Regions from separate parts of the Pseudonocardia kongjuensis genome, predicted to be linked through region 2. Evidence: riboswitches for the same ligand, from Rfam matches in the RefSeq annotation. Region 2 holds a riboswitch; the other holds the start of a gene.

Region 1 (5,676 bases), on a different contig from region 2:
AGCTGCTCGCCGCGCACGACCGGTTCCGGGCCGCCGGTGGCCTCCGCGCGGTCGCGTACGCGATCCCGGTGCCCGCGGGCGCCGATCTCGGGCCGATCGGCGAGCAGCTGCGCCGCTACGCCGACGCGGGCTTCGACGACGCGGTCGTGGCGATCGCGCCGGGCGGGCCGGACCCGGAGCGGGTGCGGGCACTGCTGCCCTGAGCCCGGCGGGCCGCCGCACGGCCCGCGCCCTCACCGGCGGCGGCCCGGCCGGGTCGGCGCGGCGCCGGTCCGCACCGCGCCGTCGCTGTCCGACATCGACCCGAACGTGGCCCCGCGCGCGGCGGCCAGGTGCAGCGGCTGCTCCACGTGATGACGGCCGTCCAGGGCGATCGTGCCGCGCGGCACCTCGAACCGGCCGTGGCGCATCTCGTCGGCCACCGGGGTCGGGTCGGTGGTCCGGACCTGCCGGGCCGCGGCCGCCCACACGTGGATCGCCTCGAACATCGACTCGGACAGGCTGGACAGCGGCGGCGCCCAGCGGCCGAACCGCTCGCGGTAGCGCTGCAGCAGCGTCCCGTTGCGCTCGGTCTGCAGGTGCTGGAAGTAGCCGGACACCCCGTGGATGCCCTCGGACGCCTCGAACCCGATCCGCTCCAGGGTGGCCTCGTCCATCGCCGGGCCCAGGCTGACGGTGCGCTCGCGCAGGCCCATCGCATGGCACTGGCGCTCGAACGCGGCGGCGTCCGCGCCGACGAAGGTGTCCAGCACGATGTCCGCACCGGACGCGGCGATCCGCTCGATCAGCGGGCCGAAGTCGCGGGCGCCGAGCGGGGCGTACCCCTCGCCGACCAGCACCGCGCCGTTGCCGGGCAGCACCTCCCGGGCGATCCGGTTCACCGTCCGCGGCCAGACGTAGTCGTTGCCGGCCAGGAACCAGCGCCGCCCGCCCGCCGACCGCATCACCGGGCCCGCCGCCAGCGCGATCTGGGTCCACGGCCGCTCGCCGAGCCGGATCCGCAGCCGCGACTCGCCGCCGCCCTCGTTCATGTTGGTGTGCACGACCAGCACGTCGTGGCCGGTCAGCGCCGAGGACACCGCCTGGTAGGTGGCCGACGTCGTGGTCAGGAAGATCGTCCGGCAGCCCGCGCGGGCCAGCCGCAGCGCCTCCAGCGCGCCGGTGCCGGGATCGGTCGCGTCGTCGGCGTGCAGCAGCTCGACCGGCCGCCCGCCGATCCCGCCCGCGGCGTTGACCTCGTCGACGGCGAGCACGGCGGCGTTCGCGACGGCCGAGGCGAACACGCTCCCGGAACCGGACCGGCTGGTGAGGGCGCCGATCCGGGGGCCGGTGGCGGCCCGGTCGCGCACCGGGTGCCCGCGCCGGCGCATCAGCCACTCCAGGCCCTGCTCGTCGATGTGCGCGTCGAGCCGGATCCGGGTCCCGCCGGGGGCCGCGGTGAAGCGCAGCCGGATCCGGCCGCGCCACGGCTGGTCGTGGGTGATCGTGATGCCGTGCGGCCTGCGCAGGTCGCTGATCCGGCCCAGGACGTCGACCGGCGGGCCGTCGCCGATCGGCGTCAGCAGGGTGATCGGCTCGCCGAGCGCGACCCGGTCGCAGGACGCGCCGAACAGCCAGCCCCCGCCGTCGCGGCCGAACCGGTCGAAGACCACCTCGGGTGCGACGGCGGCGAACTCCTCCACCGTGACCGCGATCGTCCCCATGCCGGTGGGTGGGTGGCCGTCAGCGGGATCCGTCGGCGCGCCGGGTCATCCGGCCGCCTCCCGGCGGGCCGGCTCCCGGTGCCCGGCCGCGCTCTCGGCGGCGGACCGGGCCTCGCCCAGCGACGACTGGAACAGGTTGCGCAGCAGCGCGATCACGTCGGCCGCGGCACCGCCGGGCTCGATCGCGTAGTAGCGGAACCTGCCGGACCGGCGCTCGCTGACCAGGCCGGCGATCCGCAGCACCCGCAGGTGGGTGGAGACCGCGGTCCGGCCGACCGTGGTGATCCGGTCCGCCAGCTCGCCCGCGCTGCACTCGTCGCTCTCGGAGAGCACCGCCAGGATCCGGCGGCGGACCGGATCGGCGAGCGCGTCGAAGGCGAGACCGGCGTCCCGGCCGCCCACGCCGAACGCGTCAGACGCGTCAGGATCCGTTGACATGGTACGGAGTCTAGCCGGAAGCGGTCCGGACCCCTTCCCTCCGGCGCGGGAATCGGTATCGTCCTGCGGACAACTGAAGACCGGGCCGTACGAGCCCGCGCGGAAGAGACCTGTCGCACGACCGGACAGGCACCGGAGGAGCAAGCACCCCGCCAAACTCTCAGGTACCCCACACCGCACGGGCCAGGCCACTCTGGAAAGCAGGCGTCGGACACGCCTCGCCGATGGTGAAAGCCGGTCGTGCACCGGTGAATCTCTCAGGCTCGGGACAGAGGGGGACCGTGTGGGCGGCACCGCCCACGCGTCTGCCCCGGGGTGAGCACCACGATGACCCAGACCGAGACCCAGACCGACACCGAGACCCGGACCGGGCCGAGCGAGCGCGAGCTGCTGCGTTCGGTGCTGCACGACACGCACGTCGCGCTCGGCGCGACCTTCACCGGCTTCGCCGGCTGGACGATGCCGGTCCGCTACGGCGGTGACCTCGCCGAGCACCACGCGGTGCGCCGCGCGGCCGGCCTGTTCGATCTCTCGCACATGGGCGAGATCCACGTCGAGGGCCCGGCCGCCGCCGCGGCGCTGGACGGCGCGCTGGTCGGCGACCTCGGCGCGCTGGCGCCCGGCCGGGCCCGCTACACGATGCTCTGCGCGCCGGACGGCGGCGTGCTCGACGACCTGGTCGTCTACCGGCTCGCCGCGGAGCACTACCTGGTCGTCGCGAACGCGTCGAACCGGCTGCTGGTGGCCGCCGAGCTGGGCGAGCGCTGCGCCGGCGACGGCGTGCGGATCACCGACCGCTCCGCGGACACCGCGCTGGTCGCCGTGCAGGGCCCGGCGTCCGCCGCGATCGTCGAGACCGCGACCGGTGCGCCGGTCGGCGACCTGCGCTACTACGCGGCCCGCCCGGCCACCCTCGCCGGGCACCAGGTGCTGCTGGCCCGCACCGGCTACACCGGCGAGGACGGCTTCGAGGTCTACGTCGGCACGGCGGGCGCGGCCGCCGTCTGGGAGCGGCTCACCGCGGCCGGGACCGGGCACGGGCTGGTGCCCTGCGGACTCGCCTGCCGCGACACGCTCCGGCTGGAGGCCGGGATGCCGCTGCACGGACACGAGCTCGGCCCCGGGCTCTCGCCGTTCGCGTCCGGCCTGGGCCGGGTCGTGAAGTTCGGCAAGGAGGCCGACTTCGTCGGCCGCGCCGCGCTCGCCCGCGAGCGGGACACCCCGCAGGCCCGGGTGCCCGCCGGGCTGCGCGGCAGCGGCCGGCGCGCACCGCGGGCCGGCCATCCGGTGCTCGACGGCGCCGGGGCCACGGTCGGCGAGGTGACCAGCGGCGTGCTGTCCCCGACCCTGGGCCATCCGATCGCGATGGCGTTCGTCGACCGGGCCGTGTCCGGGCCCGGCACCGCGCTCGTCGTCGACGTCCGCGGCCGGCCCGAGCCGGTCGAGGTGGTCGGCCTGCCCTTCTACACCCGTCCCGAGTGAGAGGATCCGACATGTCCGTCCCTGACGACCTGCGCTACACCGAGCAGCACGAGTGGGTACGGGTCGAGGGTGGCACCGCCACCGTCGGCATCACCGCACACGCCGCCGAGGCGCTCGGCGACGTCGTGTTCGTCCAGCTGCCGGCCGCGGGCGACACCGTCACCGCGGGCGAGGCCTGCGGCGAGATCGAGTCCACCAAGTCGGTGAGCGACCTGTTCGCCCCGCTCGGCGGGACCGTGACCGTGGTCAACGACGCCCTCGACGACGCGCCGGAGACCGCGGGCGAGGACCCCTACGGCCGCGGCTGGCTGTTCCGGGTCGAGCCCGGCGACGACGGCGTCCCGGAGCTGCTGACCGCCGCCGAGTACCGCTCGCTGACCGGGGAGGGTGGCGCGTGAACAGCACCTTCGGTGCGTCGCTGGCCGACGCCGATCCCGAGGTCGCGAAGGCCGTCGACGCCGAGCTGGCCCGGCAGCGCGACACCCTGGAGATGATCGCCTCGGAGAACTTCGCCCCGGTCGCGGTGCTGGAGGCGCAGGGCTCGGTGCTCACCAACAAGTACGCCGAGGGCTATCCCGGCCGCCGCTACTACGGCGGCTGCGAGCACGTCGACGTCGTCGAGCAGCTGGCGATCGACCGGGCCCGCGAGCTGTTCGGCGCCGAGTACGCCAACGTGCAGCCGCACTCCGGCGCGCAGGCCAACGCGGCCGCGATGGCGGCGCTGCTGCAGCCCGGCGACGGCATCCTCGGCCTCGACCTGGCGCACGGCGGGCACCTCACGCACGGCATGAAGCTCAACTTCTCCGGACGGCTCTACCGGGTCTCGGCCTACCACGTGGACGCCGCGACCGGGCTCGTCGACATGGCCGAGGTCGAGCGGGTCGCCCGCGCCGAGCAGCCGAAGCTGATCATCGCCGGCTGGTCGGCGTACCCGCGCGAGCTGGACTTCGCCGGGTTCCGGCGGATCGCCGACGAGGTCGGCGCGCTGCTGATGGTGGACATGGCGCACTTCGCCGGGCTGGTCGCCGCCGGTGAGCACCCGAGCCCGGTGCCCTACGCCGACGTCGTCACCAGCACCACGCACAAGACGCTCGGCGGCCCGCGCGGCGGGCTGATCCTGGCCCGCGCCGAGCACGCGAAGAAGCTGGCGTCCGCGGTGTTCCCCGGCCAGCAGGGCGGCCCGCTGGAGCACGTGATCGCCGCCAAGGCGGTCGCGCTGCGGATCGCCGGGACCGAGGAGTTCGCCGAGCGCCAGCGGCGCACCGTGCAGGGCGCCCGGCTGCTCGCCGAGCGGCTGGTCGCCGCGGACTGCGCGGACGCCGGCATCCGGGTGCTCACCGGCGGCACCGACGTGCACCTGGTGCTGGTCGACCTGGTGAACTCCGAGCTGGACGGCCGGGCCGCCGAGGACCGGCTGCACGACGTCGGGATCACGGTCAACCGCAACGCGGTGCCGTTCGACCCGCGCCCGCCGATGATCACCTCCGGGCTGCGGATCGGCACCCCGGCGCTGGCCACCCGCGGGTTCGACGCCGACGACTTCCGCGAGGTCGCCGACATCGTCGCCGGCGCGCTCGCCCCGGGCTTCGACGCCGCGCGGGCGACCGCCCTGCGCGAGCGCGTCGCGGCCCTGGTCGCGCGCCGCCCGCTCTACCCGGGGCGCTGACCCGATGCCCGTGCCGGTCAGCGTCTTCGACCTGTTCTCGATCGGGATCGGCCCGTCCAGCTCGCACACCGTCGGCCCGATGCGGGCCGCGGCACGGTTCGTCACCGGCCTCGCCGAGGACGGCCTGCTGCCCCGCGTCGGGCGGGTCCGGGCGGAGCTGTTCGGGTCGCTGGGCGCGACCGGGCACGGGCACGGCAGCGGCCCGGCCGTGCTGCTGGGGCTGCTCGGGGAGCGCCCCGAGACCGTCGACACCGCCCGCGCGCCGGACGTCGTCGCCGGGATCGGCGCGGCCGGGCGGCTCCGGCTCGGCGGCCGCCACGAGATCGCCTTCTCGGCGGCCGACGACGTCGTGCTGCACCGCCGCCGGACGTTGCCCGAGCACCCCAA
Region 2 (5,676 bases):
GGCCCGACCGACACAGCCGGCTCCGGCAGCGCGGTGGTCGCGCTCGGGATCGAGTCGGCCGATCCGGCGGCGTCGGCCCGCCGGGCGGGCGCGCTGTGCGCCCCGCGGATGCCCCGCAGCACCGGCCCGGGCGAGGCCGATCTCGCCGAGGTGGGCGCCCCGGACGGCACCTCGCTGCTGTTCTGCCGCACCGGCCCGCACGGCTCCGGCTGGTCGGGCGACTTCGTCGCCACCGCCGAGCCGCGCGTCCCGGGCACCGGGATCACCGGGATCGACCACGTGGGTCTCACCCAGCCCTACGACGCCTTCGACGAGGCGGTGCTGTTCCACCGCACCGTGCTCGGCCTGGACCCGGTCGCCGACGGCGAGTTCGCCGCCCCGTTCGGCCTGGTCCGCAGCCGCGCGCTGGCCGACGCCGGGCGCACCGTCCGGCTGGCGCTGACCGTGTCGCTGCTGCGCCGCGGCGAGTGGGGTCCCGGGGTCGCCGATCCGCAGTACGTCGCGCTGGGCACCGACGACCTGCTCGCGACGGCGGCCGCCGCCCGGGCCGCGGGCGTCCCGCTGCTGCCGGTGCCGGGCAACTACCACGACGACCTGGCGGCCCGCCTGGACCTGCCGGACGAGCGGATCGCCGTCTATCGCGAGCTGGGGGTGCTGCACGAGCGGGACGCCGACGGCGACCTGCTCCAGGTGTGCACCGAGCTGCTCGGCGGGCGGCTGTTCCTCGTGCTGGTGCAGCGCACCGGCCGGCACGACGGCCACGGCTGGAGCGACGCGCCGGTCCGGATGGCGGCGCACCGCCGGTCCCGCCTCACCCGCGCCGGTGCCGGCTGAGGCACCCGGCTGCGCGGGAGCCGGCACCGGTGGCCCGGCTGCCGCGCGTCCCGCCCGCTCGTCGAGGGGCGGGCGGGACGCCGGGGGGTGCCGTCAGGCGAACGCCTCCGGCGGCGGGCAGGAGCAGACCAGGTTCCGGTCGCCGTGCGCACCGTCGATCCGGCGCACCGGCGGCCAGACCTTGCGGTCGTGCACGCCCGGCGCCGCACCGGTCGGGTAGGCGGCGAGCTCGCGCGGGTAGGGGTGGTCCCACTTGTCGTCGGCCAGGCAGGCCGCGGTGTGCGGGGCGCCCCGCAGCGGATTGTCGTCGGCCGGCCACTCCCCCGCGGCGACCCGGTCGATCTCGCCGCGGATCGAGATCATCGCGGCGATGAACCGCTCGATCTCGGGCAGGTCCTCGGACTCGGTCGGCTCGACCATCAGGGTCCCGGCCACCGGGAACGACATGGTCGGGGCGTGGATGCCGTGGTCGATCAGCCGCTTCGCGACGTCGTCCACCGTCACGCCGGTCTCCTTGGTGATCGCGCGCAGGTCCAGGATGCACTCGTGCGCGACGGAGCCGTCGGTCCCGGAGTACAGCACCGGGTAGTGCTCTCCCAGCCGGCGGGCGACGTAGTTCGCGGCGGCGACGGCGGTGAGCGTGGCCCGCCGCATCCCGTCGAGCCCCATCATCCGCAGGTAGGCCCAGGAGATCGGCAGCACGCCCGGGGAGCCGTGCGGCGCCGCGGACACCGGGCCGACCTCGCCGCGCCCGGGCAGGAACGGGACGAGGTGCTCGGCCACCGCGACCGGGCCGACCCCCGGCCCGCCGCCGCCGTGCGGGATGCAGAACGTCTTGTGCAGGTTCAGGTGCGACACGTCGCCGCCGAAGGCGCCCGGCCGGGCCACCCCGACCAGCGCGTTGAGATTGGCGCCGTCGACGTAGACCTGGCCGCCCGCGTCGTGCACCGCACCGCACACGTCACGCACCTGCGCCTCGTACACGCCGTGCGTGGACGGGTAGGTGATCATCAGCGCGGACAGCCGGGACCCGTGCTCGTCGATCTTGGCCCGGAGGTCGTCGAGATCGACGTTGCCCTGGGCGTCGGTGCCGACGACCACCACCCGCATCCCGGCCATGATCGCCGACGCGGCGTTGGTGCCGTGCGCGGACGCCGGGATCAGGCAGACGTCGCGCTCGGCCTCGCCGCGGCTGCGGTGGTAGGCCGCGATCGCCAGCAGCCCGGCGAACTCGCCCTGGCTGCCCGCGTTCGGCTGCAGCGAGACCGCGGCGTAGCCGGTCAGGTCGGCCAGCCAGGTCTCCAGCTGGGTGATCAGCTCCCGGGAACCGGCGGTGTCGGACTCCGGGGCGAACGGGTGCAGGTCGCTGAACTGCGGCCAGGTCACCGCCTCCATCTCGGCGGCGGCGTTGAGCTTCATCGTGCACGAGCCGAGCGGGATCATCGTGCGGTCCAGCGCCAGGTCGGCGTCGGCGAGCCGGCGCAGCCAGCGCATCAGCGCGGTCTCCGACCGGTGCTCGTGGAACGTCGGGTGGGTCAGGTAGTCGCTGGTCCGGGCCAGCGCGCCGGGCAGCGCGTCGGCGGTGCCGGTGTCCAGCGCCGCGGCGTCCTGCGGGCCGGCCCCGAACGCCTCCCACACCGCGCGCAGGTGCGCCACGGTGGTGATCTCCGAGGTGGAGATGCCCACCTCGTCGCCGGAGACCCGGCGCAGCGCGATCCCGGCGTCGTGCGCGGCGGCGACGACGGCGTCCGCCCGGCCGGGCACCCGGGCCAGCACGGTGTCGAAGAACGCGTCGTGCACGATCTCGACGCCGCCGGAGCGCAGCCCGGCGGCCAGCACCGCCGCCATCCGGTGGGTCCGCCGGGCGATGGCGCGCAGCCCCTCCGGGCCGTGGTACACGGCGTAGCAGGCCGCCATCACGGCCAGCAGCACCTGCGCGGTGCAGATGTTGGAGGTCGCCTTCTCCCGGCGGATGTGCTGCTCCCGGGTCTGCAGGGCGAGCCGCAGCGCGTAGTTGCCGTCCGCGTCCCGGGAGACCCCGACCAGCCGGCCGGGGAGCTGGCGGGCGTGCCGCTGCCCGACCGACAGGTAGGCGGCGTGCGGGCCGCCGAAGCCGAGCGGGACACCGAACCGCTGGGTGGAGCCGATCGCCGCGTCCGCGCCCAGCTCGCCGGGCGGGGTGAGCAGGGTCAGCGCCAGCAGGTCCGCGGCGACCGCGACCAGCGCGCCCCGCTCGTGCGCCTGCTCGATCAGCGCCGACGGGTCGGCCACCCGCCCGGACGCGCCCGGGTAGCTGAGCAGCACGCCGAACATCTCGCCGTCCGGCAGGGTGCCGCCGGACAGGTCGGCGACCTCCAGCTCGATGCCGAGCGGCTCGGCCCGGGTGCGGAGCACGTCCAGGGTCTGCGGCAGCGTGTCGGCGTCGACCACGAACCGGGCCGACTTCGCGCGCCCGGCCCGGCGCAGCAGCGTCATCGCCTCGGCGGCGGCGGTCGCCTCGTCCAGCAGCGACGCACCGGCGACCGGCAGCCCGGTCAGGTCCGACACCATCGTCTGGAACGCCAGCAGCGCCTCCAGCCTGCCCTGGCTGATCTCCGGCTGGTACGGCGTGTACGCGGTGTACCAGGCCGGGTTCTCCAGCACGTTGCGCCGGATCGCCGACGGCGTCCGGGTGCCGTGGTAGCCGAGCCCGATCATCGGGACGTTCACCGTGTTGCGGTCGGCCAGCGCCCGCAGCTCGGCGAGCATCTCGGCCTCACCGACCGGCTCCGGCAGCGAACCGCCGACCGGCTCGGGATCGCGGATGGCGGCGGGCAGCGCCCGGTCGGCCAGCGCCTCGAGCGAGTCGACGCCCAGCGCGTCGAGCATCCGGGCGAGCTCGCCGGGCCGGGGCCCGACGTGCCGGTCGGCGAACGGCAGTCCACGCTCGAGCTCGGCGAGGGTGGGACGGTGCTGCTGCGGGGTCGGGCTCACGGCGCCTCCGAAGGTGACGGCTCGGGCGGGGCAGGGCTGTCTCGCCCCTCCCCCTCTGTCCGTACCCGCGATCCGGGCGCCTGAGAGATTCACCCGAGGCTTCGGGCTTTCCCCGTCGGCGGACGGGCCCCCCGTGGTGGCCCGTCGCTTTCCAGAGGCGTCTCTGCCGTGCGGTCCTGGTGCCTGAGAGGTTCCGGGAAGGGATTTGCTCCTTCGGCGCCCGGCTGTACTGCACCGGGTCTCTCCCGCTCGGTGTCAACGACTACCGGGCCGAGGATAACCGGTCCGGTCAGTATTTCCACGGCACCGGGGCCGGAACCGTCCCGCCAGGCTGCTCACATGTCGAACAGCAGCGCTCCGAACACCGTCCCCGCCACCACCGCCGCCTTCCACCTGCAGGCGGTCCTGTCCTTCGGCGTCTCGCTGGCCGCGGTCGTCGTCGGGACCTTCTACCTGCCCGTCGACGGCTGGGTGAAGGCGTTCCTGGCCATCGCCGTGCTGTACGCCATCACCTCGGCGTTCACCCTCGCCAAGTGCGTCCGCGACAAGCAGGAGAGCCTGACCGTCGTCAACCGGGTCGACCAGGCGCGGCTGGAGAAGCTGATCGCCGAGCACGACCCATTCCGCTCGGTCGCGTGAGCCGGCCGCTCAGGAGATCGCGCGCCGGGACCGGCGCCGGGCCAGCTCGTCCTCCGGGGACTCGTCGACGGTGCCGCCGTCGGCGCGTTCCACCGGGAAGTCCTTGATCACACCGCTGATCTCGCGCATCGCGCCCGAGACGGCGATCCCGAACACTCCCTGGCCGCCCTGCAGCAGGTCGACGACCTCCTCCGGGGAGGTGCACTCGTAGACGGTGGTCCCGTCGGAGAACAGAGTGATCCCGGCGAGATCCCTTATCCCGCGCCGGCGCAGGTGCTCGACCGCGATCCGGATGTTCTGCAGCGAGACCCCGGCGTCGAGCAGCCGCTTCACGATCTTGAGGACCAGTACGTCCTTGAACGAGTACAGCCGCTGGCTGCCGGATCCGGCGGCACCGCGGATCGACGGCACGACGAGCCCGGTCCGGGCCCAGTAGTCGAGCTGCCGGTAGGTGATGCCGACGACCTGGCACGCGGTCGGGCCGCGGAAGCCGACGAGGCGATCGGACACCCCGTCCAGCCCCTCACCGACGAGCGGGTCCGGGAACAGCTCTGCCTGCCCCGGCCCCTCGGGTGGTGGCGTCTGCACCGCGTGGTCTCCCTCGGTCGGCCGCACCGTGACCGTCCTCGCCGTCCCATCACTCTCGGTGAAGGCGAGTTGCACGGATGTCATCAACGCTGATGACGGTAGGCCCGGCGGCCGGAGTGGTCAACGCGGCTCGCCGACACGGCCGTACCGCACAACGCCAGGTGACGGAGCACGGGCGGCCCGGTCACGCCGAGCGGCACCCGGTGTCGCCGAATGGTCCGGAACACCCGTTCGGGTGTCAGCCGGGCTGGGCGCCGCGGAAGTCCTCCGGTGACACCGAGTCGAGGAACTCGCGGAACTTCTCGACCTCGTCCTCCTGCTCGTCGGGGATGACGAGCCCGGCCTCGGCCAGCACGCTCTCGTCGGCGTGCACCGGGACACCGGTCCGCAGCGCCAGCGCGATCGAGTCGCTCGGCCGGGCGGACACCGTCACGCCGCCGTCGAAGATCAGCTCGGCGTAGAAGGTGCCCTCCTGCAGGTCGGTCACCCGGACCTGTTCCAGCCGCCGGCCCAGTGCCCCGATGACGTCCTTGAGCAGATCGTGGGTCAACGGCCGTGCCGGCTTGACCCCCTGCTGCTCGAGGGCGATGGCCGTCGCCTCGACCGATCCGATCCAGATCGGGAGGTAGCGATCACCGTTGG

The links. Region 2 has a riboswitch for glycine ahead of gcvP (aminomethyl-transferring glycine dehydrogenase). Riboswitches for the same ligand answer to the same signal wherever they lie in the genome.
Region 1: linked by a shared signal. The riboswitch ahead of gcvT (glycine cleavage system aminomethyltransferase GcvT) and the one ahead of gcvP (aminomethyl-transferring glycine dehydrogenase) in region 2 are both predicted to bind glycine.

Annotation. Positions count from the first base shown of each region.
Region 1 is NZ_BAAAJK010000007.1:220,460-226,135, reverse strand. It holds gene ABD160_RS11335 (LLM class flavin-dependent oxidoreductase) at 1-203, shown strand, start outside; gene ABD160_RS11330 (substrate-binding protein) at 234-1,703, opposite strand; gene ABD160_RS11325 (ArsR/SmtB family transcription factor) at 1,749-2,141, opposite strand; glycine riboswitch at 2,325-2,423, shown strand; gene gcvT (glycine cleavage system aminomethyltransferase GcvT) at 2,469-3,623, shown strand; gene gcvH (glycine cleavage system protein GcvH) at 3,635-4,021, shown strand; gene ABD160_RS11310 (serine hydroxymethyltransferase) at 4,018-5,289, shown strand; gene ABD160_RS11305 (L-serine ammonia-lyase) at 5,300-5,676, shown strand, end outside.
Region 2 is NZ_BAAAJK010000001.1:357,418-363,093, forward strand. It holds gene ABD160_RS01685 (sugar phosphate isomerase/epimerase and 4-hydroxyphenylpyruvate domain-containing protein) at 1-834, shown strand, start outside; gene gcvP (aminomethyl-transferring glycine dehydrogenase) at 928-3,807, opposite strand; glycine riboswitch at 3,969-4,065, opposite strand; gene ABD160_RS01695 (YiaA/YiaB family inner membrane protein) at 4,147-4,446, shown strand; gene ABD160_RS01700 (MerR family transcriptional regulator) at 4,456-5,061, opposite strand; gene ABD160_RS01705 (bifunctional nuclease family protein) at 5,273-5,676, opposite strand, start outside.